Regions from separate parts of the Paenibacillus sp. Soil724D2 genome, predicted to be linked through region 2. Evidence: riboswitches for the same ligand, from Rfam matches in the RefSeq annotation. Region 2 holds a riboswitch; each other region holds the start of a gene.
What was found. Region 2 has a riboswitch for cyclic di-GMP ahead of ASG85_RS26410 (IPT/TIG domain-containing protein). Riboswitches for the same ligand answer to the same signal wherever they lie in the genome.
Positions count from the first base shown of each region.

Region 1 (8,322 bases), on a different contig from region 2:
GAAATGAAGGAAAACTGCTGTAAAGTATGGGTTGTCTGACTCCCGTATTTGCAATGACCTGACCACTGGCAAACATAATGAATAATAAGCCGGTAAGTACGGTAAGAACAATAGTACCGCTATCAATCCAATTGAAAAGTACGAAAGAAGCAATAATGACAGCAGCCAGTAAGAAGAATATACGATGTACCAACCCACCAATGTAGATAAAAGCTGCAATCGTAAGCGCCAGGAAAACCAAGAGAATAGGAACATTCTCCGTAAATACAGCCGCTCCTGCTCCAAGCAGCAATCCACTAATGAGTATCGTGTATCGCACTAATGAATTTAGTTTTTTTGCTATGATCATCGCAATGACAGTGACACACCCAAAGCCTATTAGTATATTCTCCGGTTCATTAAATCCTAGTACAACAGTGATAATCCCAATGATCGTCAAGCTTCCCAGAAGCGAGCCAATAATGATGACCGAAACGGTGAGGACACGGACGACCCATTTGGTAAAATCTCCTTCCGGCTTTGCTTGATCCGTAGCTTCTTGATCCGAGCGATTTTCCGGTTGCAACTGCTTGGAAGAGGGATTCCAAGAACGAATAAAGTTCATGAACTTCACATTCGCAAAGATGAACAAGATAATAAACAACAAGCTGGCTATGAAAAAAAACTCGTTATAATACTGGATGATAAGCTCGATATATTTGACTGTCACCGTGATCGATACCCACAGACCGGCAAACAATAGATAAGCTTTGTTCCTCGTCTTGTGTGTATAGTACACGGCTGCCGCAAGTACTAGGATGAGTGGCAAGTTCATAAAGATACCGTACTTTTCGTACGCATGTGAATTTGAAGCCACGACTAAAACCGCCATCCCAATTTGAAAAGAGATCCATTTCAGAAATGGCGAGTACAAACGCTCCTTCTCGCTCAGAACATACAAGATGCCATTTGCAATGGCGATTCCGAGCCAGATGGTGATTTGAATGATTTCCGCATCTGAATTTACTCCCCAACGCCCAAAGAAATATATTCCGTAAGCGAGATGGCCTAAAATATAGGCCAGTACATAGTAGGGCTGCCATCTGGTTAATAAGGCAAGCAAAAATGCCGGAATGAACCATACGGCGAACAAGCTGTAACTGTCCGCATGAGAATTGTAGGTTTGCCCAATGAGTCCAACACCTACACCGAAGGATATACAGCTTGCGAACAAGCTAAGTTTACTTAGAAACTGCCTGCCATTTTGGCGCGAAAGCCATACAGATAAGCCGTAAAAGCCCAATATGAGCACAAAGACAGGAATGAATTTCTCCCAGCGGTTCAATTTCTCCCAATTCGTAGCAAAAAAATATACAATGGCGGTTAGTAGAGCACTTGCTCCCAATACATAGCCTAGCCCAATCATAACAAATTTGGATTTCATGATGAATATTCCTCCTCTCGCTTACTTCTAATTGTACTAGAGATATGCAGTTTGAGAAGTACTATCTATTCCTAGTACCAGATCATTAGCCTATGGATGATTAATGGCTTTCAAATAAAAAAGCCAGCACTGGGCTGGCAAGTAATCAAATGAAGGAAGTCATTGCATTCAATCTGTGATCTTAAAATTTTGAACAGAACTTTGCAGGACAACAGCCATATCAGATAGTTGGCGAATGGCTGAAGTAATTTCCTGAATGGAAGCACTTTGCTCTTGAGCTGCCGCCGCCACTTCCTCATAGCCTGCGGATTGTTCCTCTGTAATCCCTGAGATTTTCTGCATGGCATTCGAAATGATCTCAAAGGATCTTTCTGCTCGCTCCAAAGTATGGATCAAATGGTCTGTCCGATTGGAGAAAACAGAAATACCGTTAAAAATAACTTTAAAATTTTCATACGTATCATTAATCCAGCTTTGACCTTGTTCAACGGCTTGATTTCCCTGGACAATGCTCTCCATGACAAGAAGGCTGTCATTTTGGGTACTGGAAACGAGCTCTGTGATTGAGCTTGCGGCTTTCGTGGATTGCTCCGCCAACTTCTTCACTTCACCAGCTACAACGGCAAAGCCTTTCCCCTGTTCTCCAACACGTGCCGCTTCAATGGACGCATTCAGTGCCAGTAGGTTCGTCTGCTGTGCAATTTCGGTGATAATATGGATAATTTCCCCAATTTCCTTCGAGCGGTTTCCCAACTGCTGCGCGGCTTCTTGTGAATGCTTCATCTCTTTTTGAATCACATTCATCTGATGTAATGTCTTCTCAACAAGCTGCTGACCGTCTGCAGATTGTGCACCTACCTTGTGGGCCATTTCCTGCATCTCTTTGACTTCAGATGTTACTTCTGATAATTCCGTATTGATCTCAACGATGGATGAAGTACTCTCTGTAATGGAAGAAACAACTTCAGCAACCCCTTCGTTCATGCTGTTCATGGAAACGGCAACCTGCGCGCTGCTAGAGCTGGATTCGTCCGCAGACTGATACAATTGCGCGCTGGTATTGGTAATAAGGTTGGATGAAGAAAATATTTGGCGGATCAGGGAATCTAAATTCTGACGCATCTCGTTAAAAGCATTTGCCAATTTACCGATCTCATCTACTCGCTGGATTGCGACTTGTGCAGATAAATCTCCGGCAGCAACCTTTTCTGTTACACGCATCAGCTGAATGACCGGTCTCGTCACACTTCGACTTATGAAGAAGGCTATCAGACCGCCTACGACTATAACGATTAAGGTAATCGTAAAGGTTGTCCATAACAATTCTTGCTTCGTTTTGGGAACGACTGAGGCATCTAAATCAATCCCGAGAATTCCGACGTTTTCGCCTTTAACATTTTTGAGGGGAACAAAGACAGATTTATGTATACCAAATTCGTCCTTGTAAATCTCACTGATCGTTAATTTATTTTCTTTGATCGCGCTGTTCATTTCAGGCGTAAAGGGATACTCGGTGCCGAAATCTTCATCAACTCCGGTTAAAATGACGATTTGATCTTTATTCTGAACTTTCTGCAAGACATAAACATTCTCAAGAGAGTCTTGCTTTTTAAATTGTTCAAATTGCTGTTTTATTTTGGTATAAGCCGGTTGATCTTTGCCTGTAATTTCATCTGCATGTTCGGGAATAGAAGTCATATATTTTGAAACATTTTCAATGTTTGTCGTTAATCTTAGAACAAATTGATCCTCAAGCTTCGTTGTTAAACTTTTGCTGGCCAAATAGGAAGAGACGGAGAAGGCTGCGCATACGAATAACAGCAGCAGTAAGATACTGCTCGTCATCTTCACCGCGATTTGTCCTCTGAACCAGTTTATTATTTTATTTGGAGCATGCTTTGCCACTTCAATTACCTCCTGCTTAATAGCGATGTTTCGGAATATTTCTCGTAGACTTGCGCTACAGTTTCCTTCAAATATTGAATAATTTCATGTACATGTTTGGTCTCCGTATAAGGGGAGATGACAAAAATCTTTGTCGCGTAAAGAGCAACAGAACAATCATCCTTCGTTTGAACAAGCAGATGCTTTTTGGTATCGCCAAAAAATATACGATCGCGATGATTCCCAAGCATTTCGAATAAACGCTCGTTAAATTTATTATTCCGTTCAATTTCCTTAAGCGTGCACTTGCCTGAAACTTCTTCTTGAAAATGCGGACTGCCTTCCGGATATATACGAAATAGTGTAATGATGCCAGGGTTGTCGTTATTAACGATTTCAGCATGAGGGATTTCTTGGCGAAGCGCTTCCCGGAAAGCAAGATTAACCTCAACGAACTGAGCCAGCAATTGCTGATACCCTTGAACGCCGAATGCAAGCAGAGCACTGTAAATGCTGATGGAGCTAGCCATGCGCGAGCACTCCAACGTATAACCGGTGTGATACTGTCCGTATCCCCGATGTCCGACATAGGGCGTTTCATCCGGATGCAGATCCATGAGCCTTAAATCGGCGGCATCCTTGACCAGAAATAAGCTTGTCAGGTAAGGGGTTTGCCCCAGCTTTTGAAAATCGAAGCAAAGCGAGTCGGCCAAATGCAAATGCCTCATCTTGCTTTGGATAGAAATTAAAGCCTGAGCGACATCTTTCTTTAATTCGAGTGGATTGGAGATGAAATCATAGTCATTAAAGAAAGCAAAGAACGCACCTAAAGCAGAGTCTGCATGAATATGAGGTCTAAGCAACCCATGATGAACGGCTGCCTTGTCAGACACAGCATAAATTTGCTCCAAATCGTCAATCCCCATGGCATCCGTCGTTCCTGTCGTAGCTACAATGTAAATCGGAATTCCGCCTCGTGCGATCACTTCTTCCATTTTAACTCTCAGATCATTCACATCCATGGAGCTGTCAGCATTCGTGCGAACTCTAATCAATCTATCGCTCCCTATGCCTGATGCCTCCATAGATTTAAACAAGCTGTAGTGAGCGGCTTCGGAACAAAAAGCATACAAGTTGTCGGGAACACCTTTTTGCAATGCGTCCGGAACGAATTTAGCGATCGCTATCCGGAGACCTGAGAATACAGCTCCTTGTCCGCCCCATGTCGTATACCCGCCGCTTTTCAGCGCATCATAGCCTATTAATTTGGACATCATGCTGATGACTCTTACTTCAGCTTCAGCTCCGGCTGGGCCGTATACATCCCATAAATTGTTGCCATTAACCAAAAATGCCGCGATCATGCCCATAATCCCCGGGATGCTTGCCATCGGTAAAATATTCGTTAAAAAATATTTCGTATGATAAGGATGATCATGCAGCAATTTCAATAGCTCTGTATTAACTTCCTCTAGGGGGACGCTGCCATTAGGAATGGAGCTTTCTCGAATTAGATTGTTATAGAAAGTCCCTGTTCGGTTTTTCTCGCCCTTGAGATTGACGCCATCCGGGTTTTTGAGACCATCCACTCCTGTTACTAGTTGTTCAATGAGCCGCAAAACCATTTGTCGCGTTTGTCGGTTTCCATCCTCACTGGGGAATAATTGCTGTACATTTGTTAATCTTTTCTCTCTCATTCATTTCTCTCCTATCGATAGAATTGCTTGACGAAAATGTTCACAAAAAAAAGGAGAAACATAGGCATAAATGCCCTATTCCACCAATTGCTACAATGCAACTGGCTGACATATCCTTGTCGGATGTAGTCCCTCTAGCTTTGCGTCCCTATTTTTCAATAGGTTTGCCGTTATAAAGTTGTAGGTGAAAATTCCCATCTTCGACAATAATCGACAACAAAACTTTACAATTTTATACATTAGTATAGTATAGTAATATAAATAAAACAACACAATTTTCCAGTATTGTTTGTAAAGATATTATATTGTAACTATATTGCTTTTTTAACATTTTCCCTTGGATCGTGGTAAAATAGGTTCGATTGTCTCTTTTCGAGACAGTTATTCCAGTAATAAAAGAAATCTTGTCATGACACGCAAATACGAGGATACAGGGCTTATTTATATCGATAAAGCTAATCCAACTTATGGACGGTGATAACACCGTTCTGGTTAAATGAAGTGGAGAATCTAGGAATCTAGATAAAAAAAAGGGCCTAATGGTTGACGCGCAACATATGATTGCGCCCAAGGCATATGTGTAACCATGCACACTTACTCAATCGTGAATTGTTGTAGATTATACAACAATTTGCAAGCAAATCCACGTTTTCCTCACGAATGTTGCAGAAAATACAACAATTCCTGCCAAAGCAGCCCAAATGCCTATAAATAGGCTGAATTGTTGTACAACATACAACATCTTCAGCCTTCACAGAACAAATCAAGGATAAATGTTGTACGTTATGCAACTTACCCTCCTATTTCCCCGGTTCTCCCATATATCAGCACACAAAACACCCCTTCTTATTACTGGGGTAATCAGGGCGGAAGCTTCACTTACTCCAAAACAAAACAATAATAAAAAAGGGGTAAGCTTCGCTCACCCCAAACCCAAAACATATAAAATCTTATCAGTTGAGAAAACCACTATTGAGACCATTCAAAGGTGAGCGAGTGCGTATAGATGTAGCTTTTATCGCCGATAAGAAAGGGGCCATCGTTACCCTATAACTTATTCTTACTTATGCGGTAAAATGAGCTTCGTCACGACTTCCTAACAAGGAGTCCGACAAAGCTTATTTTCACAACCTCAGTTGCGGCGCATTCATGTTATGAAATAGTTTGTGCAGCATCCATATTCCCCTGTGAATGGAGATATAATTGCTCGTAATAGCCACGAAGCGCAAGTAATTGTGCATGGTTCCCTTCTTCAACAATTTTCCCCTGACTCATCACAATGATGCGGTTAGCATGCATAATGGTCGAGATGCGATGTGCGATAACAAGTGTCGTTCTTCCCTCGGCTACGACCTGCAGCGCGGATTGAATCAACTGCTCCGTTTGGGAGTCCAAATTCGCTGTAGCTTCGTCAAGAATCAGTACTTTCGGCTTGAATACGATAATTCGCGCGAATGAGATCAGTTGTCTCTCTCCTGCGGAAAGCCCGCTTCCTCTCTCTGATATGCGTGTCTCATAACCATCTTTCATTCGTGAAATGAGATTGTCTGCCCCAACCATTCGGCATGCCTCAATAACTTCCTCACGCGTTATAGTTTCATCAAACATCCGAACATTGTCCAAAATACTGCCTGCGTATAAGTACGGTTCCTGCTGTACAAGTCCAACCATTCGGTGTAAATCAGCCTGCGGGATATCCCGCAGATCCGTGCCGTCAATGCGGATACTCCCTTCCTGCACATCATAAAAGCGGCAAAGCAAACTAATCAACGAGCTTTTCCCAGCGCCCGTCGTCCCCACAATACCGATCATTTCACCGGGCTCAATATGAAGCTCTAAATCCTCAATGACAGCTGTATCCTTCAAATAACCAAAATGCACATGGTTGAAATGAATGTCCCCCTTCACGTCGGACAACGAGGGTGACAACATGCCTTCCTTATCCTTTACTTCCGGTTGAATGGCGAATATATTCCAAATTCGATTGACAGACACCGTTGTAGATTGAAGGGTATTCCATTGCTGTGTAATGTTATTAATCGGTTGAAAAAACTGCCGTATATACGTAATGAAAGCATACAAAACTCCGAATTCAATCGTTTTATCGAACACAGCAATACCGCCAATCCAGGTGATAAAAGCTACCGATAAATTCCCTAAAATATCAAAGGAACGATTGAACAAAACATTGGTACGAATTTCTCTCAAATTTGCACGGAAATATCCTAGATTCCGATCAGTGAAGCGATTCATCTGTTCCTTTTCTTGATGAAAAGCTTGAATGAGATGCATCCCGGATAAATTCTCAGCGGCAAAAGCAACCATTTGAGACAGCTGCGTCCTGGAAAGCTGATAGGTTTTGCGCATATATCTGCGAAAGCTTATAGCTATGAGCACAATGATGGGAATCACTATCATGCTGTAAAGCGTTAGCTGCGGGTCCAGATGATACATCAGGACGATGATGAATACGAGTGTCATGCCATCGCGAACCAGACTAAGAAGAACCTGCGTAAAAAACTGATTCAACGTTTCCGTATCACTGGAAACATGCGTAATTAGGCTGCCGCTTGGCGTACGGTCATAGTAAGACATCGACTGCTTAAAGATGTGCTCGAACAAATCCTTGCGTATTTTGGCAACAATGCTTTGGCCGGCAAACTGCAATAAATTATTCTGCAGATAACTGAAGAATAAACTGCTGATCGATAGACCTGCATAAAACAAACAGATGAGCAGCAGTGAGCGATAGTCACTTTTCCCAATCATCAAATTATCATCAATCGCGATCTTAACTAGATACGGCTGAAACAAATCTGCAGCTATCCCTAGTAACGCGCAAAATAAAACAGCTGCAAAGGTGAACCTATGCGGTTTGGCATAAGCGGATAAAGAACGAAAGGAAGATCGCGTCTTCTGCCGCTCCTCATTGCTTTTGTTATTCCGTTTGGGCATCGTCGCTACCTCCCTCTTGTATCGCATGAAGCTCGGCATACAAGCCTTCCTGCGCAATTAGCTCTTCGTGCGTGCCGCGCTGCACAATCCTGCCTTCATGAAGAACGATAATTTCATCCGTATGCTTCAACGCGGAGATTCGATGAGCGATCCAAATGGTCGTTTTGTTCAATCGCTCCTTGCGGATCGTATCGATGATGTGCTTCTCCGTCACCGAGTCAACAGCGCTTACACTATCATCTAGAATCATCAAAGGAGAATCCTTAATGATCCCTCTGGCTAAGCTTGTTCGTTGACGCTGCCCACCCGATAAGGTGACACCGCGCTCGCCTAGCTTCGTCTCAAACTTTTCAGGAAATGACG
Region 1 covers NZ_LMRY01000056.1:14,324-22,645, forward strand. Annotated here, with positions in the region: gene ASG85_RS30410 (GDYXXLXY domain-containing protein) at 1-1,423, opposite strand, end outside; gene ASG85_RS30415 (methyl-accepting chemotaxis protein) at 1,592-3,328, opposite strand; gene ASG85_RS30420 (pyridoxal phosphate-dependent decarboxylase family protein) at 3,334-5,004, opposite strand; cyclic di-GMP riboswitch class I at 5,098-5,183, opposite strand; gene ASG85_RS30425 (ABC transporter ATP-binding protein) at 6,157-7,959, opposite strand; gene ASG85_RS30430 (ABC transporter ATP-binding protein) at 7,943-8,322, opposite strand, start outside.
Region 1: another riboswitch for cyclic di-GMP. It lies ahead of ASG85_RS30420 (pyridoxal phosphate-dependent decarboxylase family protein); the one in region 2 lies ahead of ASG85_RS26410 (IPT/TIG domain-containing protein).

Region 2 (8,322 bases):
GAAATAATACCTTAGCACTATTGATGAGTCAGTTGAAGGACACTAAATTTAATTTTGATCCGACTAATTCCGGGGCAATTCTAAATTCAGGAACAGTTGATGACTTCTACCGATCCATTGTAGGACAACTAGGCGTACAGGCTCAAGAAGCCTCCCGCCAATTAGATAACCAAAAAGCGCTCGTAGACCAAGTTGAAAGCCGCAGACAATCCGTAAGTGGAGTTTCATTGGATGAAGAAATGTCCGATATGATTAAGTTTCAACATTCTTACTCAGCTGCAGCAAGAGTTATGACCACTTTCGATGAAATGCTAGATAAAGTGATTAACGGTATGGGGATAGTAGGTAGATAATCGTACGTAGAGGAGGTATTATAAGTGGTCTTAAGAGTGACACAAGGAATGATCCAATCACAGTTACTAAGTAATATTAGTAATAATGTGAAACGAATGAGTGTAAGCCAAAACCAACTTTCTACTGGGAGAAAGATCAATAAACCTTCGGACGATCCAGTAGGAATTACTTATGCACTTCGTTATCGAAGTGAGATTTCCATTAACGATCAATATCAAAGAAACATTGATGCTGCTAAATCTTCAGTGGATCATACAGATACTGTTCTTTCAGAAATAAATGACGTCATTCAAAGGGCTCAAGAGTTAACAGTTCAAGGTCTAAATGGAACTAATCCACAGTCGGCGCTAGATGCAATTGGTGTCGAAATGGGACAATTGTATGAAACGGCGGTAGGGCTTGGGAATGACCAGCTTAATGGGAAGTATACATTTAATGGACAATTCACAGATAAACAACCCTATTCAATTGCTACAGCATCATCAGATATACCGGATGATCAGAAGATAAGCTATCAGGTATCTGCTGGTATAACCATCCCAATAAATCAAACCGGAAATGAAGTATTTGGAGCTCCGGGCAACAACGACAACTTATTTAAGATTTTAAAGGGTCTGAAGGATGCTTTCTCTCCAAGTCCTCCTGGAACACCGGCAAATTTGACTGTGGCAAAGGGGTTAATGACCGATCTATCAAAACGATTTGACAATTTTCAAACGGTGCGATCTGAAGTAGGTGCGCGAGCTAACCGTATAGATCTCATGGATAACAGACTCAAGGATTTAGACGTAAATCTTACTGATCTTAGCAGCAAAACAGAAGATGCTGATATGGCGGAAACCATCACTAAATTAAAAACGGATGAAAATGTATACCAAGCATCGTTATCAACAGGAGCAAAAATTATCCAACCCAGCTTGATTGATTTCTTGAGATAATAAGGAGGTTCAACTTGAACATACCTCGATTATCTATCCACCAAACTTTTGCTCATATTGGATTAGATACCCAGAAAGCTCAACTTTCTATAGTATCCCCACGCGGGCAATTAGAAGTTAAGCAAGAAGCAGCATCTGTGGAAATTACTAGTCCCAAGGGAGAATTAAGCGTGGACTCATCTGCAGCGTGGAGCGCACTAGGGAAAGGCGATCATTTGGAATGGATGAATCAAATTTATAGCCAGCTGCAATCAGTAGCACTGCAATCTATCAGTAAGATTGTTGAAGATGGTAACCGAATGGCCATGATCATAAATCCTAGTAACCCATTTGCCGAGATTGCCGCAAACCAAATAAATGAACTAAACCCTTTGCAATATGTAGGTGAGGCTTCAAATCTCAATGTGAAGCTAAATTATGAAATGAGAAAGCCAGAAATAAATATTACGCCTCATAAAGCCGAAATTCAATACACGCCTCAGAAACCTCAGGTTAGCTATACTCCGGGGAATATAGATATTTATGTAAAGCAAAAGAATTCAATAGAAATAAATGTTAGCTCTTATGATTGGTATAAGTAGTTATCAGCAATAATTTAAGGCAATAGCTAATGCTATTGCCTTAAATTATTGCAAAGGAGGATATAGAATGTTTAATTATATAAATGGGAAAATAATTAGCTTTAAAGGTTCAATTCTTGGTTTTAAGGATTTAGATTTATTTGAATTTGAGACAATTGATGAAAAGGGACCATTTGCTTATTTAAAGAGCATAGAAGAAAAAAGTATCGGTTTTGTTGTAGCTAACCCATTTGCTTTTTTCCAGAACTATAGTTTTGAGTTGGATGAGAAAGATAAGACATGGCTGCAAATAAATACATACGAAGAAGTTCTTGCACTAGGGATTATAACTTTAAAGACACCATTTGAGAAATCAACAATGAACTTGGTAGCTCCGCTTGTTATAAACATTAATCATCTATCAGGTAGCCAAATTGTCCATGCACCTTCGAGAGACTTTAGTACCCAAACACCTTTATTCCCAAAATTTAACGAGAAAGAAATTGAGGGTGTAACATGTTAATTCTTACAAGAAAAAATGGTCAGTCTATTCTCATAGGCGAGAATATTGAAGTCTTTATCACATCAATAGAAGGTGATCAAGTAAAAATAGGGATCAATGCTCCTAACGATACCAGAATTTATCGTAAGGAAGTGTTCGAGGCTATTCAACAGAGTAATAGAGAAGCGCTTACAGAGCTTCCAAATATCGAAAATATGAGAAAAATGCTGAATTTAGAGGATGTTTAGATAAATAATTATATAATCAATATTGAAACGGTAAAAAAAATAGTGATAAAGAACTAAATTGCTATAAACTTTCTAATCGATTCAGCCGAAATAATATATGTAAGGTCAAAGACCTATACAATCCACATGGATGTGGAATACAAATTCAAGGAGGAATTACAAATGATTATCAATCACAATCTTAACGCAATGAACTCTCACCGCAACCTGACGTTTAACAATGCACAACAAGGTAAATCCAGTGAGAAATTGTCTTCCGGCTACCGCATCAATCGTGCGGCAGACGATGCAGCAGGTCTCTCGATTTCCGAACAAATGCGCTCGCAAATTAAAGGGATGAACCAAGGGATGCGTAACGCTCAAGACGGTATTTCCCTTGTACAAACGGCTGAGGGTGCGATGAACGAAGTTTCTGACATGCTGACGCGCATGAAAGAACTTGCTACTCAAGCGCAAAATAACACGTACAACGCGAACGACCGTACTGCAATGGATGCTGAATACACATCTTTGACTACAGCAATCGACTCCATTGCTGCAAACACGAAGTTCAACGGTATTACTCTTCTGGACGGTTCCGCTAGTGCAACCTTTACGATTCAAACGGGTGGTGGCGCTGCTGACCAAGTAGTAATGGATTTGTCGACTATTGATGTTACAACTGCAACTCTGGGTGTTGCTAGTGGTGTTGGTACAGCGGCAGCGGCTATTACAGCAAGTGGACAAGTTGATGCAGCAATCACTAAAGTTAACACTGCACGCTCCTCACTTGGTGCGTACCAAAATCAACTTGAGCACGTCTACAATAACGTTGGTATAAATGCGGAAAACCTACAAGCTGCTGAATCCCGTATTCGTGACACCGACATGGCTTCTGAAATGATGAGTTACACGAAATTCAATATCCTGCAACAAGCTTCCACTGCGATGTTGGCACAAGCTAATCAAGCACCACAAGGCGTACTGCAATTGCTCCGTTAATCAAAGAACAAAAAGAGGCCTTCAAATCGAAGGTCTCTTTTTTGTAGTGCAAGTTAGAATACGTAAACGCTATGATGATTTCACCCATGGAGTTCTTGTAATGATTTCTATTACTTGGGCGTGGTTTTATTTTTAATTTTACTAACTATAGAATTTTTTTATATAAAGCTAATAAATGAGCCTTCCTTGTACGATAAATATAGTAGACAATAAATTAATGAGGAGATGAACAGGATGGTTATGCGAATAACAGGTATGTCCTCCGGTATGGATATTGATGGCATGGTTAGTAAGCTAATGAAAGCAGAGAATATGCCGATCGATAATCTTAATAAGCAGAAAACAAAGAATGAGTGGCTGCAGGATTCGTACCGTGCAATAAACACAGCTATTTATCCATTAAGTGAACAGAGCAAGCAATTACAGTATAACTACAACTGGCCAACAGCATCAGGGACAGATGGTAGTGGAAATCCTGCCTTCACACAGGCAGATAAAGATGCTATTTACGCAAAAATAAGCAGTTTTATTTCGACTTATAACGACACAAGCGTTGCATTGAAATCCAAGTTAGATGAGACGGTAGAGCGAAGCTTTCAACCACTAACAAGCGACCAAAAGAAGGCAATGAATGATGATGATATAAAAAATTGGGAAGACAAAGCAAAAAAAGGTTCTCTTCGCGGAGACACGATAGTGTCTAAAGCATATTTGGATTTCCGTTCCGACGTGACTACAGAGGTGACTGGAATTACGTCGACATATAAATCGCTTGTTGATATTGGAGTCACAACGGGTGCTTATAACAAGTACGACACTTCAACCGCAGGCAAATTGTACATGGATTCAACTAAATTAAAAGCAGCTATTGATGCGGATCCACAAGCAGCAATTAATTTGTTCACGGCACACGGTACCGGTACAGATCGAGGTATCGCACAGCGGATCTATGAGGATGCTGGAAATACGATGTCGGAGATTTCGAAAAAGGCTGGTTCGGCAAATGGATCGTATACTAGCACTTATACGTCTCTGGGCAAGAAGGACTATGATCTCGCTCAAAAAATTTCAGATATGACAGAAAAGCTTAACAAGAAAGAAGACCATTTTTATAGAATGTTCAGTACCATGGAGACTGCAATTGCAAAAGGAAATTCCCAAATGAGCTGGTTACAAAGTCAAATGGGTTAATTATACTGCAATAATATTCCTAAAGTTTGTTATATGGAAGGAGGAAACCTATTGGAAATTCAATCCAAATTCCCCCAGGTTCAATTACCCGCTTTAACAAAGGATGTGTCTGAGCCGATTAAGGCAACCGGAGAATATATTGAAATCAAGGACAAGAGCAAATCACAAATATTAACGGTTGGGGAGAAGGCTTTACTTGATTCAATTGATAAGGCTAACAAAGCGCTTCAAGGCACCCCACATGAGTTTAAGTATAAAATACACCAATCAACAGGTGAAGTAATCGTACAAGTTTTAAATAAAGATACCCAAGAAATTGTTCGTGAGGTTCCGTCCGAAAGGTTTATCGAACTGGTGGAGAAACTTCAGGAGCTGTCTGTGGGTGCAATCATCGACGAGAAGAGGTGAAGACGCTCTATGCTTAACGTACAGAATCAGTATTTAAACACCCGTGTTCAGACGTCCTCCCCAGCAGAATTAACTTTGATGCTTTATAATGGTTGTATTCTCTTTATTAAACAGGGTATTACTTGTATGGAGAAACAAGATTTTGCAGGGAAACATACAAATTTTACAAAAGCACAGAATATAATTGAAGAGCTTCAATCCACACTAAAAATGGAATATGAAATTTCCCACAATTTAAACAGTTTATATACGTTTCTTCAAAGCAAGTTGTTCGAAGCTAATGTCAAGCTTAATTCCGAATCTGCTCAATATTGTGTCACGATGTTTACAGAATTGCGTGATACATGGAATGAGGCGTTGAAGAGCTTGAAAAATGCGGAGAAGGTGAAATAGGTATGAGACATTCGACTCCAATGGAGCACTTGTTAGAAAACCTGAGAGAAACAACAGGTCAAATTTCCCATTTAGATTTAAATGAAGAGGCAAACGAAAGTTTGCTTCTTTCTTTACAGAATGAACAGGTTGAACTGAGGCAAAAAATTGAAGAAACGTTGTTGGATGAAAGACGTTCTTTTACTGAACATGAGAGACAATACCTCAGAGCGTGTTTAGTGATGGAACAAAACAATATAGAGAGATTCAAAACGACCCAGCAGTCTCTGGTTGGACAACTTCAACGCATCAACTCTGGTAAAGTCTCACGAGAGCTATATCATTATGAAGAAGAGCAGAATGTTGGCTTTTTCATTGATAAAAATCGGTGATGGAAATAATTGTCGAAAAATAAGGTAAATGTTGTAAGAAGTACTAGAGATATACTTGTGAAAAAAAGAATAAGAAAATATAGTAAAATAGTACGTAGGAATTAGTTCCAAGGATATAGAAAATGAGAATAGAATGGCAAAACTATAGTGATATAGTGACGCAAAGCCATGGGTCTAATCGCTTAATTTAGACGATCAGGTCGCCAGGTTGCCCATTCGTTTGGTCATACAAACAATAGCAACCTGCTATTGTTTTTTGTTTGCATATTATCAAATATTATGGAGGAATAATCATGAGACGAATGAAGCAATGGTTAGTTTTGATGTTGACCTTTAGCATGATTTTTAGTGGATTGATGCTGAGAACTACGGAAGCGGCAGCAGCAGTAAATGATTATGTGAGTGTAACCAAAACTGTTTCCCCGACGATAATTACAACGGAGGATACAGCTGATGTTACATTGAATATCACGGGTACCCCGCCAGTCAATGTAGTTGTTCCGAACGATGTCGTACTTATCATCGACAAGTCGGGAAGTATGGCACCTGCCTACAATAACGGTGAAGATAAAATGACGAATGCAAAGAATGCTGCTAAAGGTTTCGTTGATTTGATGGATTTGACAAAGCACAGGGTGGCTGTTGTCGATTTTTCATCAACCAATATGATCAGTAGCATCCCCTTCACAACAGATAAAGACGTTGCCAAAAATTACATAAATGGAATTCAAGCAAATGGTGGGACAGCGACTGGCGATGCTATTCAAGCAGCCATAAACTTGCTGGTGGATCATCGCCCCGAAGCGCAGCCAGTCATCGTCATTATGACGGATGGGGAGGCCAATCAACCATCGAACGATCCATATGGGTATGCAAAACAAAAGGCGCAAGACGCGAAGGATGCAGGTATTATAACCTATACGATTGCACTGCTCAAACCGAGCGAGGATCCTGATACAAGCGGACCGAACATACTGCTTAAAGAAATGGCCACAACGGCAGCACATCATCACTTCGTGCTTGGTTCAACCGGATTAGCTGAAATATATGCAGCCATTGTCAAAGAAATTGGCTTGGCGAGCGCCTTTGATGTTACAGTAATGGACATTGTTGATCCGAATTTTGAAATTGTTCCGGGATCAGCTGACAATAACATCCCTAAACCGACCATAAATGGGAATACGCTAATTTGGGACTTTAATGAATTAAAGGATAGCACCCTTTCATTTACGTATAAAATCCGTCCGGTAAGTAAAACAAAAACGGGTACTTTCCCAGTCTCAACAGCGAGTTCGGTTATAACTTATAAGGACTATGCAGGTGCAAGCCGATCGAAGTCCATTTCGAGTGTTAGTGTGAAGGTAAAGCTTCCAGCTCCGGAAATCACGTCGTTGGACAAACATATTGGTCATCCAAATGGCGGAGAAACGGTGGTCATTAACGGCAATCACTTTGTAAGCGGGGCAACCGTCCTTTTCGGAACGATGCCGGCGACTAATGTAGTATATGTAAGTGACACACAATTGACGGTAACTGCTCCCGCCGGAGCCCAAGGTGTTGTCAATGTTACCGTATCTAATCCGGATGTTCAACAAGCGTCAGCCCCTTACCAATACAAAGCTGACCCGATTGTTACAAACATAGAGCCGAATAACGGGCCTATTGATGGTGGTACTCTGGTGTTCGTATCAGGTAACTATTTTATGAAAGGAGTCACTGCACAATTTGGTGATCTTCCTGCATCGGTAGTCTATGTTAATCCATCTTATATAAAAGTAACTTCTCCGATGGTAACAACGCCTGGTCCAGTTGATATTACCTTTACAAATCCAGATGAAACAAATGTTGTTGTTCCGGGAGGATTTACGTATAATGCACCTCCAAAGACGGATCCAGAAATTACGACGGTTACACCGAATACGGGACTTATTACAGGCGGTGACCTAGTCTATATTGTTGGGAAAAACTTCAAGTCAGGTATGACTGTATTTGTTGGCGGCAAACAAGCCTCCACTACGTTTATGTCAACAACGAAATTATCAATCATTGTTCCAGTAGGTGATGCCGTAGGTACGGTTGATGTGGCAGTTTCTAATTTGAACAATGCCTTGTTCACGCTACCAGGAGCCTATACCTATACTGCTGTTCAGTATCCGTCGCCTACAATATCCACAATTATACCGAATTCCGGGCTCATTGCTGGTGGTGATTTGGTCTATGTAAGTGGAACAAATTTTGTGAATGGTGTAACACAGGTTATGATTGGCGGTAAACCTGCTGCAACAACCTATATGAGTAAAACTAGTTTGAAAGTGATCGTACCAGCAGGAGATGGACTCGGATCAGTAGATGTGAAAGTTATCACTGATACGAAAG
Region 2 covers NZ_LMRY01000040.1:19-8,340, reverse strand. Annotated here, with positions in the region: gene flgK (flagellar hook-associated protein FlgK) at 1-353, shown strand, start outside; gene flgL (flagellar hook-associated protein FlgL) at 378-1,292, shown strand; gene ASG85_RS26450 (DUF6470 family protein) at 1,307-1,873, shown strand; gene fliW (flagellar assembly protein FliW) at 1,941-2,375, shown strand; gene csrA (carbon storage regulator CsrA) at 2,369-2,602, shown strand; gene ASG85_RS26435 (flagellin) at 2,765-3,583, shown strand; gene fliD (flagellar filament capping protein FliD) at 3,818-4,774, shown strand; gene ASG85_RS26425 (flagellar protein FlaG) at 4,826-5,182, shown strand; gene fliS (flagellar export chaperone FliS) at 5,192-5,575, shown strand; gene ASG85_RS26415 (hypothetical protein) at 5,578-5,946, shown strand; cyclic di-GMP riboswitch class I at 6,072-6,162, shown strand; partial or broken gene ASG85_RS26410 (IPT/TIG domain-containing protein) at 6,240-8,322, shown strand, end outside.

Region 3 (8,322 bases), on a different contig from region 2:
GCATAAGCGGCTAATGCCCCTGCGGCATTTCCATTGGATGGAACGGCCGCTTTCGTCGCTCCCGCTTCTTTGAGCAAGGAAACAGCGACGGAGAAGCCCCTCGACTTAAAACTCCCCGTAGGGTTCTGCTCTTCTCTCTTGATCCATAGCCGTTTAATAGGCAGTCTCTGCTCCCATTCCTGCATACGCAGAAGTGGCGTCCAGCCTTCGCCTAAGGTGATGATACAATCAGGGTTACTCACTGGAAGCAATTCTTTATATCTCCACATCGATGGGTAGCGTGTTTGTAAAGCTTCCTTCGTTAACGTTCTAGCTAAGTGTTCCAAGTCGTAATCGACCAATAAAGTGCCACCGCAGTCGCATTTCATTTCTTGATAACGGAAAGGGAGCCTTGCAGAACATCGTGAGCAATAAAGCCCCAATCGCTTCATCTCCGGGCCTCCTCAAAGTTTTCAATAGAAAACTATTATAGTTTTAATAAGAGTTTTGTTATTGCAAACTCTTATTTAGACTATTACCAAGAGGAGAAGATGGAAACGGCTTGTGTCTTTTGATTTATTTTTATTTTTCCAACTTATTTTAGCGATTCAAATATTTGGTTTGTTTTTGTTTTTCTTTTTGTGAAATGACTTTATCTTGTAGAACATCGACTTATCCTTCAATTTCAAAAATAGCTCAAGCATTGGAGCGAAATTAACCTCAATTATCCAAACATTCCCTTCTTTATCGAATGCCATATCAATCCCCATCGTCCGCACCCAAGGATAATAAGGACCCAATTTCTTAGCGGCTTGCAAGGCAACTTTATCGAGCTGTGAGAGGAGATCAGAAGCCCGCATCTTTTTGAGCGCCGAGTTTTTGAGAGCATGTTCCACCGATACGACCTTGCCGCTGCTCATGCGAATATTCGTTACGATAAAGCCCTTTCCGGCCACTTTGGCCAGTTTACCGGTCACTTCCCAAGGTGAGTTTAGGCGTCGCTGTACCATCACTCTGAGATCAAAGGGCCGGTCATTCACCGTAGCAAGCGGAATTCGCTGCTGAATAATGTTGTTTTTGCTCGCTTTCTTTTTGATATAAGCGTTTAATTGGGTATGGTTTGTAAAATTTTTCTTCGTAGCGCCATCCTGTACCTCATATGTGGAAGAATCCATCTTTTTGATCCGAATGACACCATTGCCCCCATAGCTCCCAGTTGGTTTAATGATGACCTGACTGTATTTTTTTATCATGCGCCAGAAAGAGCTTTTTCGCAGCCATGCTGTTTCTGGAAGATTCACACGAAGTTCAGACGATTTCTGCAGCAGCTTATATTTGGTCCATTTACTTGTGTTTAGTTTAGTCATTAGATTTCGCTTCTTGCTTGAGAATAACAAGATCATGTTCTTCAACCCTGAGCAGTTGATTGCGTTCATCAACGAAGACCACTTGAGGTTTGAGGTTGTTAATTTCGGCTTCATTCATGAGTCCCATACTTAGAATAATAACGAGGTCGCCAGGAGCAAAAAGGTGGGCAGGGGGACCATTCAAACCGATCTTGCCGCAGCCTTCCGGCGCAGGTATCGCGTAAGTTTTCCACCGGGTGGCGTTTCGCAGACTTGTGACTTGAACCAGTTCATAGGGTAAAATATTCGCTTTACGCATTAATAAACTGTCTATGGTAATGCTTCCCACGTAATCCAAATCGGCTTCCGTTACCGTCGCACGATGGATCTTCCCTTTACACATTAGTCGCAGCATATGCAGTAGCTCCTTTAACATCACATTGGGTATTCATCACAAAGTATGACTAAGGTCGATCTCCTGGTGTAGGCTATAGCCTATTTCCAAAGAAAAATGGGTAAATGCCACGCTGAATTAGGGCTATGATATACTAATTAAACGGATATATGTAAAACTTGGGTAGATGGGAGTGAAAAGTTCTGCAGCCTATTCTGGTTATTGATCGGGCAAACGCGGAGAAGGGTTAAAGGGGATATATTGGAGAATAGCTGCTGCAATTGCTGTAACGGAAATGTTGGCAATGTCACTCATGCTGGGTTTACATATTATCAAGCCAACGAGCCAATTCATTATCCCGATAAGAGCGGCAATGACGTTGAAATAAAAGGCAGGTATTTCCCGGGGAACCGCACAAAACGACAAGTTAAGAGCATAGCAAGAAGCGTCCGATTAAGTTTACTCGGACGCTTCTTCGTATGAATGATCGGTTCAATGGAAATAAAAACGGAGTCTCAGCTCTGATTCAGCCAATTAATTTAATGCCGCTAATCAATACCAGACTTGCAATAATCATGCGCAAAACATTGGTCGGTGCCTTAGCAGAGAGCATGCTGCCGATAACGACGCCGGGAACGGAACCGATGAGTAGGTTGAGGACGAGCGTATAATTCACATTCCCCATACTGGCATGCAGAATGCCTGCTGCCGTTGCAAGGAAGAAAGCGTGAGCAATGTCAGTTCCGACGAGCTGAGCCGGGTTCATACGGAAAAAGTAAAGCATTGCAATAGCGTACAAGGAGCCGGATCCAATGGACGTAAGCCCGACAACAAAACCCAGTACAGCCCCAATTGTAATGGTTAGTCCTCGTTTCTCCTCCAAAGATTGGAGCTGCCAGCGATTTTCTTTGATTTTGTGGCCGAAGAAAACTTTAAACAAAGTAGCAAACGCCACCAGAATCAAGACATAACCAAGAGCATGCTTAATAATGATCTCCTGATTATGAAAGAACGAATTGAATAATTTTAAAAAAATAATAGCTGCAATTACACCTGGAATACTACCCATGGCCAACATTTTAACCAGCTTGAAATCAATCGTTTTCTGCCGCCAATGCTGAATCGTGCCAAAAAGCTTTGTAATCGAATTATAAAGAAGGTCTGTTCCCACGGCAATTGAAGGATTTATTCCAATCAGGATCAAAATGGGGGTGAGCAGCGAAGCTCCGCCTACACCAGTCAATCCGACCATAAAACCAACAAATACGCCCATAAATAAAACTGTTAAAGTCATGTTGTCATGTCCCCAATCCAATTACCCACTAACCATATTGGATTAATTTTATTATATAGAAAAGCATTATGTAAAGGAAAACTTTTAACTCTTTTTGATTTGACTTCATAATGCTCTGAACATGCTATTCATTCATTCTGGAATCAGTTACAATATGTGGATGTGAAAAAAAGTAGTATTTAGGAGGTGACATCCATTAGAAATCGAACTACGGTTATGGTGAGTATCGTTTTGGCGGTATTAGTGTCGTCTATCGATACCACGATTGCGAATACCACAATGCCGATTATTGTGAAAGAAATTGGTGGCAATGACCTGTACGCATGGGCATTTACCTCCTATATGGTCCTGTCTACTGTATTAGCTCCATTAGCTGGCAGATTATCTGACCTATTTGGGCGGAAGCGGATCTATGCAGCAGGCATACTTCTGTTTCTTTTCGGATCTGTGCTTTGCGGTTTATCCCAGAGTATGCTGCAGCTGATTTTGTTCAGAGCGATTCAAGGAATTGGTGCAGGGGTGATGATGCCCTTTCCTGCCATTATTGCGGGAGATATTTATCCGGTGGAGCAGCGAGGTAAAGTACAAGCGTATTTCACAGGGATGTGGGGGTTATCTGCCATATTAGCACCTCTACTGGGTACGTTTTTCGTGACCTACCTGAGTTGGCGGTGGATTTTTTTCGTTAATATACCGGTATGTATCGTTGCGCTTCTTGCCTTGCAGCCATATAAGGAAGTGTATCAACCGAAGAAAGCCGTAGTCGATTATGGCGGAGCTATTTTGTTTGCCTGTGGCATTTCCTTATTGCTGCTTACTACAGCAGTTGAGCGTTATAGCTATATGTATGGCGCGCTAGGAGGCATATTTATGATTGCTTTCTTTTTATATGAGAGAAAACATCCTGCGCCAATCGTTCCGTTAAATCTGCTGCGCAATCGTCCAGTGGCCATTATGATTGCAAGCTCTTTTCTAAGCTGCGCGGCTCTCTTTGGGACTTCCAGCTTCATACCTCTCTTCCTGCAAAATCAAGGCTACTCGTTGTTTGTTAGCGGTATTGCACTTCTGAGCACATCCATTGGGTGGATGGCTGTTGCTGTTCCTGGTGGGAAATGGGTAATTCGCTATGGATATAAACGGCTTCTAGTCATAGGTAATATAATACTCGTCATTACAGCTGCCTTATTTTATTTCATACATGAGGGTACTCCATTCTGGTACACGTTTACCGCACTAACGACGCTTGGTCTTGCTTATGGGATAATCTTCACTATTACTACAATCGGTTCACAGCAGCTTGTAGCAGCGCACCAGAAGGGGATTTCTACCTCGTTGCAGCTCTTTGCACGGAATATTGGAACAGCGGTCAGCGTAACCATTATGGGTGCAATCCTTACGAAATCCAGCGTCTTTTATACAGGTATTCACGGTATGTTCGTGTTTGGACTTTTGGCAAGCTTACTTTCATTGGCCATGCCGTTTGCTATTCGTTCGGCGTCCGATCTGAAAAGCCAGAAGACGGAGTAACCTCCGCATTCTGGCTTTTTTTCATAAAGCATTTGGACTAGCATTTGTATCATGGAAAACATAACTCTTTTCAAATAGCTCAGCTGTAAGTGGAACTGAGAATAAGTATCCTTGTATATTTTCACAACCAAATCTTTCTAGAAGATTGAGCTGTTCATGAGTTTCTACACCTACGGCAATGACACTCATTTTTAAACTATGTGACATAGCCATAATAGCTTCAATGATTGAAGATTCCGAATTATAGGTAGAGATCTCATGAACGATCGATTTATCAATTTTCAACGTATCCACTGGAGAGTTATGTAAATAACTTAAAGAAGAATAACCAGTTCCGAAATGATCGATAGAGATTTTAACTCCCTCACGCTTTAAAGCATAAAGCTTTTCCATGCAGCTAAGGTCGTAATTCATCGAAATGCTTTCGGTCATTTCAAGTTCTAAATACTGTGCTTCCAGCTTATTTTGATGCAGAATCTCGAGAATCATTGTCACCAAATCTTCTTGATGAAACTGGACAGAGGATATATTCACTGCAATAGGAACAGGCTCCATGCCCGCAGCTTGCCATTTATTCATTTGTAAGCAGGCAGTTTGTAAAACCCATTTTCCGATTGCAATAATTTGTCCGGACTCTTCAGCAATAGGAATAAATTCCTTCGGAGAGACGCTTCCTAACGCATGGCTATCCCACCGTAGTAAAGCTTCTACCCCGATTATTTTGCCAGTAGGAATATGGAATTTGGGTTGGTACATGAGGTAGAGCTCATTATGTTCTATAGCTGACCGGAGGGATTGCTCACATGCACTTCTCCTCGAATAAATGACACTCATTTCCTGTTCATAAAAATGATAATGGTTTCCACCGAGGTCTTTGGCCAAATACATCGCTTGATCAGCATTTTTCAGTAGAACCTCCGGATCTTCTCCATCGATTGGATACAAAGAGATACCGATACTAGTGGAAACAAAAACATTTCGACCATCAATTTGGAAAGGAGCTTCCAGTTGTCGAATGATTTTCTCCGCTTGCACAGCTGCTGACTCCCGATTCCCGAATGGGTACAAAATCACAAATTCATCGCCACTTAGCCTGGAAACAATGCTTTGTGCAAACAAGCTTTCCGAGAGCAGTGCGGAGAACTTTTGCAGCACCAGATCTCCCAAGTGGTGGCCTAAGGTATCGTTAATGAGTTTAAACCGATTTACATCAAGGAAAAGTAGAGCTAAGCTTTGATTATGTTGTTTGGCTTTGTTTAACACATCATGGAAAAGCTGATTGAACTGGTTGCGATTCGGCAAGCCTGTCAGAAGATCAAAATAGGCTAGCTGTTGTATCATTTCCTCGGACTTCTTTTTTTCAGTCAGATCACGGAGATAAGCTGTATAAACATGCCTTCCTTTATACGGAGTGCTCGTAATCGTTATTTCCGCTGGAAACACGCTGCCATCCGATCGAAATGCTTTCAATTCGGTTCGCTTACCGATAATCGATTCATCTTTGGCTGTGAATAGCAGATTTAAGAAGGTTGTCTCCTGGCCATCTTTTTCAAAAAGAAAATCGATTAACGTTAGCCCTAGAGCTTCTTTGCGTTCGTAACCCAAAATGGCTTCTGCTGCAGGATTAAACGCAATGATCCTCCCACTTGAATTAAACATCATGATACAATCGATAGCAGACTCTAATAGCGAAGCTTGGAGTGCTTTTTTGTTATTAAAGGATAAGTAAAGAGCAGTTATTGAAATAATGAACGTTAGCAGCATGAGGTAAATTGGATAATTATCTGTTAGCGTATGGTGCATGAATCAACCTCATTTCGTATAAATAAAAAAGCCCATCCCGAATGAAAGGATGAACTCCTTGACTCGGTAACCTGTCGTCCATAGCAATCCCAATTAGGGATGCCTTAGGTCATGGCTTTGCGTCGCATTGTTTCCAATGGTTTGCTTTTTACGATTCTATTTATGTAGTTCATAAGGCACTAGTCAGTGATGTGTAAAGCTTAAATACCAGTTAATACGCCCTATTATAATTAGTTAAAAATGACGTGTCTATAGCGGTATTTGCATATAATTAGCGAACGATGTCGAATTCAACTAAGAATAATTTATAATGCTAATTTCTTGATTTTTTATAGTTCTAAAGATGGATAGGTGAGGTTCAATGTATAAATCAAGCCATGTTCGAGGCATTATTTTTGATATGGATAATACACTGCTGAGGTCTAAGATTAATTTCCAAATGATGAAAAAGCAAGTGGCGGACTACCTTATTGATCATGATTTATTGCCAGTTGGTTTTCCGATTCAAGAGCATACCACTTCAACCATGATTGAGTATGTGAAAGCGAACGGGATGTCTGAAGAGTCCTATACAGAAGTGATGCATATGGTCGTTCAACATGAACTAATCGGCATGGAAGGCGCAGGACTGGAATCCCATGTTTCCGAGCTCCTGAAAGCTTTAATGACGGGATATGTCCTGGTTATTGTGACAAATAATTCATACAAGGCAGCGGTACAAGCGCTGGAAACAACGGGAATTCATCCATACTTTGATTTGATCATCGGAAGAGAACAAATGGAAGCGATGAAACCATCTCCATCTGGATACTTAGCCGCTAAGCAGCATTTTCCACACATTCTTGAGAGCGAATGGATATCAATCGGAGATTCGTGGATAGATGGCAGAGCGTCCGTAGATGCAGGAGTTCCCTTTATCAGCTACGGGCTGAGCGGACATCTGATGAAGGAGAAGGGAATCTCCCCTGTAGCTCATATTGACAGCTTGCTTAAGTTGTTAGATTATGTGTAGATAACAATACGAAAGTAGTGAATAAAGATGTTAGTAAATGTGAAATCCCGACTAAATGAAAATGATATACAAGAACTGCTGAGTTACAGCGTTTTCCCCGATCCTGAGGCGTTGCAACCTGTCATTGATCGTTATGAAAATGATGCTAATCTATGGTTGTTTGGATATGAATCCGAAGGTATCATGGTGGGCATTATCGGCTTTGAACTCAGTGATAATCAGGAGATGACGATCACTCATCTTGCCGTTGAACCGGAGAGCAGAGGGGTAGGCTTTGGACGAGGGATTATCCTAGAAATTATTGAAGATATGCACCCCGTTCGAATCGTGGCAGAAACGGATGAAGAGTCAGTCCAATTTTATCGGAATATTGGGTTTGTCATTCGCAGCCTCGGAGAGAAATATCCGGGTGTAGAGCGTTTTCTATGTACATATGAGGTAGAAGAAGCGGAAGAGGATTAAGAGATCGCAGAGACTGTTAAAGAAACGGAACTACGATTCGTAATTTTTGGAAAAAGACGTTAGAAATTGAAATCGCGGAGCGTTGTTCCTCAAAGTATATTTATCTCTTTCAAAAAAGGATCTGAGTCGTCGACTCAGATCCTTTTTTTTCTATCTATATGGAATTAAATGTTTTTGGGTTAGGGGGAGGTAAAGTTAAATCCATCCTGATGTTTTGTTTTCTAATTTGTAGGAGAAGACATTCGATTCATTCGTCTAATCATGCTCAATATTGAGGTCTTAAACCGGGATCAATCGTCAATTATGCTGGGTTGAGGTTGTTGGATGAATGAATTCAAACACGCGGTTGAATGGTGTTGTTTAAAAGAGTCAATTTCATAATAAAGTCCGATTTTTCCAAGTATGGATTCGGGAGAAATGCAGTTGAATAAGAGCCTTTAGAGACTGCTATTTCTTCATTTCCAGCGTATTTTGTAAAAATAAGAGTCCGTAATAAGAGTCCGTA
Region 3 covers NZ_LMRY01000056.1:1-8,322, reverse strand. Annotated here, with positions in the region: gene ASG85_RS30390 (threonine synthase) at 1-431, opposite strand, end outside; gene ASG85_RS30385 (YheC/YheD family protein) at 588-1,346, opposite strand; gene panD (aspartate 1-decarboxylase) at 1,339-1,740, opposite strand; gene ASG85_RS30375 (sulfite exporter TauE/SafE family protein) at 2,246-3,013, opposite strand; gene ASG85_RS30370 (MFS transporter) at 3,209-4,540, shown strand; gene ASG85_RS30365 (putative bifunctional diguanylate cyclase/phosphodiesterase) at 4,562-6,343, opposite strand; cyclic di-GMP riboswitch class I at 6,406-6,499, opposite strand; gene ASG85_RS30360 (HAD family hydrolase) at 6,705-7,355, shown strand; gene ASG85_RS30355 (GNAT family N-acetyltransferase) at 7,395-7,817, shown strand.
Region 3: another riboswitch for cyclic di-GMP. It lies ahead of ASG85_RS30365 (putative bifunctional diguanylate cyclase/phosphodiesterase); the one in region 2 lies ahead of ASG85_RS26410 (IPT/TIG domain-containing protein).

Region 4 (8,322 bases), on a different contig from region 2:
TGCGAATAGTAATGCGGTTTATCAAATGAGTTTACTGGCTTTCTCGGGGATGTTAGCAGGGCTTCTCAAGGATGGTAATCGATTGGCTGTTGCATTCGGAATGCTGCTCGGGTCATCGATACTTGCTTTCTATATGGGATCCGGGGCAGATGTGATCAACTCAACATGGGAGTCGCTTGCAGCTGTTGCACTCTTTCTGTTAACACCGCGGAGTTTGATTCTGACTCTTGCTAAATATGTGCCCGGCACGCAGGAGAATCTGAAATCCCAACAGGACTATGCGAAGCGGGTTCGGGATGTTACAGCAGGACGTGTGGAACAGTTCTCTGAAGTGTTCCGCCAGCTGGCGCGCAGCTTTAAGCAGTTGACGACGGATGATGCGGTGAGCCGCAAGGAGGAGGATGTTGGTCATTTCATGAATGCGGTTGCGCAGAAGGCTTGTGATTCCTGCTGGAAAAAGAGCCAGTGCTGGGATCAAAAATTTTACCAAACCTATACGTATATGACCGATATGATGACCCAAATTGAGATGAAGGAGAGTATGACGAAGAAGAATATTCCACCAGAGTGGAGGAAGGTATGTATACGCACGGATCAAGTGCTGGATGTGATGAAGCAGCAGTATAGCTTGTACAAGAATGATTTGCATTGGAAAAAGCAGATTATGGATAGCCGACATCTCGTAGCGGATCAGCTTTCGGGCGTGTCCCAAGTCATGGAGGACTTGGCCAAGGAGATTAAACGGGAAGGACAGGAGCTGTTCCTTCAAGAAGAGCAAATTCGTAATGCCCTGGAGGAGCTGGGCTTATCCATCCATACCATCGATATCATTTCCTTGGATGAAGGAAATATCGAGATTGAGATCATTCATCAATACACGAAGGGCTTCGATGAATGTCGGAAAATCATTGCGCCGCTCTTGAGCGAAATTATCGGCGAGAACGTCGCCGTCATGCGCGAGGAAATGCATGAGCGCGGCGAGGGCTACAGCACGGTCGTATTCGGCTCCGCCAAGGAATACGAGGTTGAGACCGGGGTCGCCGGCGCAGCCAAAGGCGGCGACCTCTTCTCGGGCGACAGCTTCTCCACGGTGGAGCTGGGCAATGGCAAGTATGCCGTGGCGCTAAGCGACGGCATGGGCAACGGCGAGCGCGCGCGTGCGGAGAGCCAGACGGCTCTGAGCATCCTCCAGCAGCTGCTGCAGTCAGGGATGGACGAGAAGCTGGCGATCAAGTCGCTGAACTCGGTGTTGATGCTGCGCTCTTCGGATGAGATGTACGCGACCGTAGATATGGCCTTGATCGACATGTACAGTGCAAACACAACGTTCATGAAGATTGGCTCTACCCCTAGCTTCATTAAGCGCGGAACGGAAGTGATTTCAATATCGGCGAATAACCTGCCAGTCGGCATCCTGAGTGAGATAGATGTTGATTTGGTCTCGATTCCGCTCCAATCGGGTGATATCCTTGTCATGATGACAGATGGGATCTACGATGCACCGGGACATGCGGTAAATAAAGAGATGTGGATGAAGCGGATGATACAGGAAATTGATACGACGATGCCGCAGGATTTTGCGGACTGCTTATTAGAAAGAATTTTCCGCCACCATCATGGCGAAATTCAAGATGATATGACCGTCGTTGTGGCACGAGTCGAGAAGAGGCAGCCTGAGTGGGCTACATTCCGCTGGCCAGGAATTACGCGAATGGAGCGTCCTAAGACGGTTAGCTAATGGAGGAATAGAAGCCATAACAGCTCATTTGCTGTTATGGCTTTTTATGTGCCGTTATTCCCTTAGGAGCATAGCGAGTGATGCTATTTCGAAACTAGTAAATTAATGCTCAATAAAGGTTGCGCTCAGAATTAGAAGCATGCTTAACTTATTAATATGTCTGGGTTGGCTGATGCTAAGCTTCCCTGGAGTGTCATTGAGAACCAAGAGAAAGGTGGCACCACTGATGATTAGAAAAGAGCTATCTCTGTTATTTATCGTTCTTGGGATTATCATTTTTCTCTATCCAACGTTAAACGATCGTTATGAGAGCTATCAGCAGAACAAAATTTTGAAACAATGGCAGGAAAATCTGCAGGATATGGATCAAACAGGCACTGTCCTCGAGGAGGAGGCAGATCCGGGCTTGGTCGTACCTTCTTCCAGTCCCGCAGCAGTGGAATCTCTGCCGACAAGCAGCCAGCTGAGCAGCCAACCAAGCCCCTTGGCCGTGAAAACGACACCGAAGCCTGTAACATTGCCGCAGAAGAATATAGAGGGTGTCCTCACTATCGATAAAATTGATCTGAAGCTCCCTATTCTAACAGATGCAACCGTGAATAATTTGAAGATTTCCGTCGCCAGCATAGCCAATACAGGCAAAGCAGGCGCTGTTGGTAATTATGCCATTGCGGGTCATCGAAACCTGACCTACGGAAAAAATTTTAATAGATTAGATGAAGTAACCGAAGGGGATTTCATAGAAGTGAATACAGGGAGCAAAACGTATATCTACAAAGTAGTGGACAAACAGTATGTCCTCCCAGAGGATGTTTGGGTGCTGAAGGGCAACGGCAAAGATCGGGAGATTACGCTAATAACTTGCCATCCAATGGAAAATCCGACTCATCGTATTGCGATCAAGGGAATCATGGTGCAGTCGAAGGAATAAAATGTAATATTTTGTCTATTCAGAGAGACAAGCCTATGTTAAGATTGCACTATAGTGATTATAGGGAGTCGGTGCGTTCCTCCGATAAAGGCAAATCTAGCGAAAACTAGAGACGCAAAACTAAAGGGCCTTCCTTAGCCGAACTAAGTTGGCAGCCAGTTACCGAAAGGGGATTTTTTTGTGTTTAAAAAGCCAATTATAAGAACGATCATGGCAACTTTTCTGTTTGCTCTTGCTCCGCAAGGGATATTTGCAGCTTCCAATCCTTCCGTGATTGATAAAGATGCTCTGAATAAAGGGATTATCTCGGTTCATTATTCAAACGATAAGAACTCCAAAGTTCTCGTGCGAATCATGAGAGAAAATGTTAAATATGATTACACCTTCGTAGAAGGGGATCAGTACCCTTTGCAGCTTGGAAACGGCCAGTATAAAGTGCTGATAGGTGAGTCCATTGGGGCTAATAAATATAAAGTTGTAGCGCAAGAACAAATCGATTTAGAAATGGAAGACGAGAATGCCGTATTTCTGCAGTCCATTCCGTTGATCGATTGGAACGATGAATCGAAGGCGGTCGTTGAGGCTAAGCAATTAGTTGGAGATAAAGAAAAAGATATCGACAAAATAAGAGCCATTTATGGATATATCACCACGCATTTTCAGTATGATTACGAGAAGGCCCAAACTGTAGCAGATAGTTATATACCTAATCTGGATACGGTCTATGCAGAGTCCAAGGGAATTTGTTATGACTTTGCAGCTACTTTTGCGGCTATGGCAAGAAGTGAGGGGATTCCAACCCGTCTGGTTATGGGATATGAAAGTCATGCGCCAGATACTTATCATGCGTGGAATCAAGTCTTCCTGAAGGAAAGTAAGGAATGGGTGACGATTGATACGACGTATGACGCTGTTCATATACAAGCCGGTGAAACGATAGATGTCATAAAAAATGATTCTAATTATCAGATATCCAGAATATATTAAGTGAAATGATGAAACCTGATCTCATAACTGAGAACAGGTTTTTTTGTGCTTTCCATGTTGAAAAACAATAAATCCCAATATTTACAATACATCTTGTATCATATATCATTGATAATGATACATTTTGTTTCAAAGTCATAAGAGGTAGCACACATAAATAATCTCTATAAAAAATTGATCCATGAATGGAGGTATGAAATGATGTTGAAGAAAAAGACGAGTGCGTTGCTGATTACTTTATTAATTTTTATGCAGAGTATTTACGGGATTGGCTTTATTACTAAGGCCAGTGCGAACACGATTTCAAACAATATTCTTGACAGCGTGACGATGGCTGTATATGACAGCGCAGGTCAAGTCGTGACCGGCAATGTTTACGAGCCAAACTCCACAATACAGCTTGACTATACGTGGTCTCTGCCTAACGGTCATGGGTACAAAGGTGGTGATACGTATACATTCACACTGCCGCAGCAATTTTTACTATTCAACGATATTCCTGGTGTTTTGGTCATGGGGCAGGACCAGATAGGAACTTTCCATGTTGATCAAGCTAGTCATCAAGCGGTGATCACTTTTAACAACTACATCGAAAGCCATGACAATGTACATGGCACGCTCACGTTCAGAACACATTTAGATACAAGTAAACTTACTGAAAGCACGACGGTAACGATTACCATTCCGATTCAATCTGGTGATCAGATTTTCACTCTTCATCTTAAACCTTCTGTCACTTCCACAATTGAAAAAAGAGGTGTATCTTCTGGATTTAATTCGAAAGATATTCATTGGACCGTGGATGTGAATAAGACGCTGGATTCTGTTCAGAACGCAGTGGTGACGGATCCTATCCCACCGGGTTTATCTGTTCCAGTTACTGTAGCAGTCTATGATCTAGGGGTTCACTTAGATGGAACTGTCGTACAAGGAGCATTAGTGGATGCCAGCAAGTATACAGTAACTAGAACAGGAGCAGATCTTTCTATTCGATTCGCGGAATCTCCTATTCACACGGCTTACCGCATTCAATATACGACGCCAATAACCGATTTTGACAAAGCAACCTTTGTGAATACGGCAACCTTCGGGGGAAGTAATAAAAACCCAGCTCAGACCTCTGCGACAGTCCATGTAACGCGTGGCAGCTCTTTGGATAAAATTGCGGAAAGCTATAGTCCCATTACGCAGATTATTAATTGGGGAATCAAATATAATTATAATGAAAGGACTATTGCCCAATCAGCAGCATTCCTAAAAGATTTATTCAATGATACACAAGAAATAGTTGCAGGATCCCTTCATATCTATCCAGTAACGTTCAATCCAAGTGGCAATGAGACACTGGGAAGTGAATTGCCGAGTGGGGAGTACACCATTACAACGGAAGCAGCTGCTGGCAAGAAAGGATTTAAACTGCAATTTAATCATAATATTTCATCGGCATATAAAATTAATTATCAGACCAAGGCAAGTAGTCCAGTTTTGAAAAATATGATCATAACGAATAGCGTTACGTCCGGCAGCGGAGAAAGTGATTCAGCATCTCGGCCTGTTGAACAGGGGGCTGTTTACAAGTATCCTGGAACCGCAGATTACAACGCCAAAACCGTAGCTTGGAATATTATCATCAATAGAGACAGTCAAGTAATGAAAAATATGGTTGTGACCGATACTTTTTCAAATAAAGGACTGCGTTTTATACCCAGTTCAATAGTCATTAAAAAAGGAAATGTGGTCTTGCCGTCGACGGATTATATCCTCAATAGTGTCGAAGATGAAGGGTTCACAGTGAAATTCAAGAATACGATCTCAGAACCTCTTTCGATTACTTACACAACATATTTTAATATAGATTTGATTAGCCCACCGGGGAATGCAAATTTTATTAATTCAGCTAAGGTGGATTGGGTCGATAGCGCTAATGCAGGAAAGTCGCAAACGGCAATAGCAACATTTATCCCAAGAGATGAAGTGAAGAACAATGGGTTTAAATACGGTGCTTACAACGCTGTTACTAAAGAACTCACATGGACAGTGGGAGTCAACTATAACGGAAAAACTATTACAAATGCTAGTGTTCAAGATACGTTAGAGTCCAATCAAAAGTTTACCAACGATTCGTTAAAAGTATATAAGATGAACATCCCGCCAAATGGTATCCCTTTAGCCCCAACTCCAGCAGATGAAATAGACCTTTCGAAATATAAATACACAGTGGATAGCCAAAACAAGCTAGTTATTCTTTTTCAACAAGCCATTTCAGAACCTTATTACATCGTTTTTAAAACGAGTCTGCAAGGTCAACTGATTAACAGCACGGTTACTAATACGGCTAGAGCATTCAACGGAACTGAGCCAGTTACAAACAATCTCAGCGCGACCCTGCCCATTCCTAAAGGTGGAGAATATGTGACTAAAAGTGGAGGGCAAAGCGGAGATAAAATAAACTGGACAGTCCAAATTAATTATGGTCAATCTACGTTGAACGATGCAAAAATCATCGATATACCGTCAATAAATCAACAATTATTGCCAAATTCATTCCATTTATTTGCAACAACCGTGACTAGTAACGGGAATGTCATGAAGGGATCAGAATTAACGAAGGACGTGGTCTACACACTAGTTATTAAAACGGATACTCAAGGTAAACAAACCTTTGAGCTGAGTTTTGTCAATCCGATAACAACTGCGTACATTTTGGAATATCAATCGTTAATTAGGGCCAGCGATCACGAAACGGTTACCAATAGAATTACACTTAGCGGCACGAACGTGACCACTATTATGAAAGAAACGACCAAGGAAATCGTAGTAGGTGTTTCGGACGGATCTGGCACCGGTAGCGGTGTTCGAGGGTCATTGACGGTTAACAAAATTGACTCTGCAAATAACACCTTAATGCTCAGCGGCGCAATCTTTGAACTGTATCGCAAATCAGGTGATAAGAAGACTTTAATCAACACGTTAACAACAGATGAAACAGGTTCGGTTGTCTTTAATAATCTGCTTGCAGGTGATTATGTAGTGAGTGAAATAACAGCTCCTCTGGGGTACGTATTAAATAGAGAGGATAATCCGATAACCCTTCATCCAGGAGATGAACTTCATATCAATGTGATCAACACGAAGACAACTGAAACACCACCGCCAACGACACCAACACCACCGCCAACGACACCAACACCACCGCCAACGACACCAACACCACCGCCACCAACGTCAACACCAAGTGCAACGCCACCACCACCAACGTCAACACCAAGCCCGACACCAAGTGCACCGCCAACGCCGGCTATAACACCAACACCCAGCGTAACGCCACCACCGCCAACGGTTCCTACACCTTCGACGAATCCGGACATACCGATTGATACTGATAATGATGTACCCTTAGGGGGAATCCCTCCTATCACTAAACCAGAGACCCTCCCAACGACAGGAGAATCTAGCCATCTATACGTGGAAATTGCAGGTATCACTCTAATCCTTCTAGGTCTTATCCTAAGAAGGAGATTCACTAAATAAAACTTCAATCTTGAGACAGTCTGCCATTACCATGGGGCGGGCTGTCTTTTTATTTCGCTTAGTTTACTCGTGATTAGACTCTCTCTTAAATGGAAAAACTAGGAGGAGAACTACTAGAGAGCTAATCTTTTCTTGAGCCAGGGAGGCAAATATCATGATGAAGCAAATTCTTTTAATTACAGACGGATGTTCCAATGTAGGGGTAAGTCCGGTAATAGCAGCAGCACAAGCACATACCGAAGGCGTTACTGTGAATGTCATCGGCGTGATTGACCATGGTGAGCTAGGGGTGTTAGGCACCGAGGAGATTCAAGAGATTGCTGCGGCAGGCGGCGGGATGAGTCGAATCGTGAATTCAGGCCAACTTTCCCAGACGGTTCAGATGATGACGCGCAAAACGGTAACCACAACGATTCAGCATGCAGTAGGCAAGGAGTTACAAAGTATTCTAGGCTTTAATCAATTAGAGCAGTTACCTCCAGATAAGCGCGCGGAAGTGGTTCAAGTGATCGATACCATGAGTGAAACTACTTCACTCCGCGTAGCTCTTTTAATAGATGCCAGTGCTAGTATGAAGCCTAAACATGCAGCTGTGCGTGAAGCGATTCATGATCTGTTGCTTAGTCTTAGAGCCCGCAGCGGCAAGAGTGAGCTGGCTGTTTTCCACTTTCCTTCGACCAAAACGAGAGATCAGGAACTAGAAATGGATCTCAGTTGGACGAATCAACTTGCAAATTTAGACAAGATGTTCTATAAAATAAACATGAAGGGTACAACTCCGACAGGTCCAGCGTTACTGCAAACTTTGCAGTTCATAACGGAGAAGCCTATCTTACCAAAGACCGAGGATGGGATGCTGAGTGACTACGTGGTATGATGACGCCTTCCGTCCAGGGGCAGAAATCCAAGGGAAATGGAACGGCCGGACGTATGTGGTCGAACGTTTATTAGGTGCTGGTTCCAACGGTGTAGTGGCTCTCGTACGAAGAGGAACAGCTAGATTTGCGCTTAAGGCAGGCCATGAGACGGTTGATCATCAATCGGAGATTAATTCCTTGCTTGCTATTTCGCTGACAGAAACCTCGTTCAAGAATTTTTTAATAGATGCCGATGATATGTCAATAAAGGGGAAAGA
Region 4 covers NZ_LMRY01000024.1:40,127-48,448, forward strand. Annotated here, with positions in the region: gene spoIIE (stage II sporulation protein E) at 1-1,738, shown strand, start outside; gene ASG85_RS20990 (class D sortase) at 1,965-2,669, shown strand; cyclic di-GMP riboswitch class I at 2,749-2,836, shown strand; gene ASG85_RS20995 (transglutaminase-like domain-containing protein) at 2,850-3,656, shown strand; gene ASG85_RS21000 (collagen binding domain-containing protein) at 3,855-7,187, shown strand; gene ASG85_RS21005 (vWA domain-containing protein) at 7,345-8,064, shown strand; gene ASG85_RS21010 (protein kinase domain-containing protein) at 8,048-8,322, shown strand, end outside.
Region 4: another riboswitch for cyclic di-GMP. It lies ahead of ASG85_RS20995 (transglutaminase-like domain-containing protein); the one in region 2 lies ahead of ASG85_RS26410 (IPT/TIG domain-containing protein).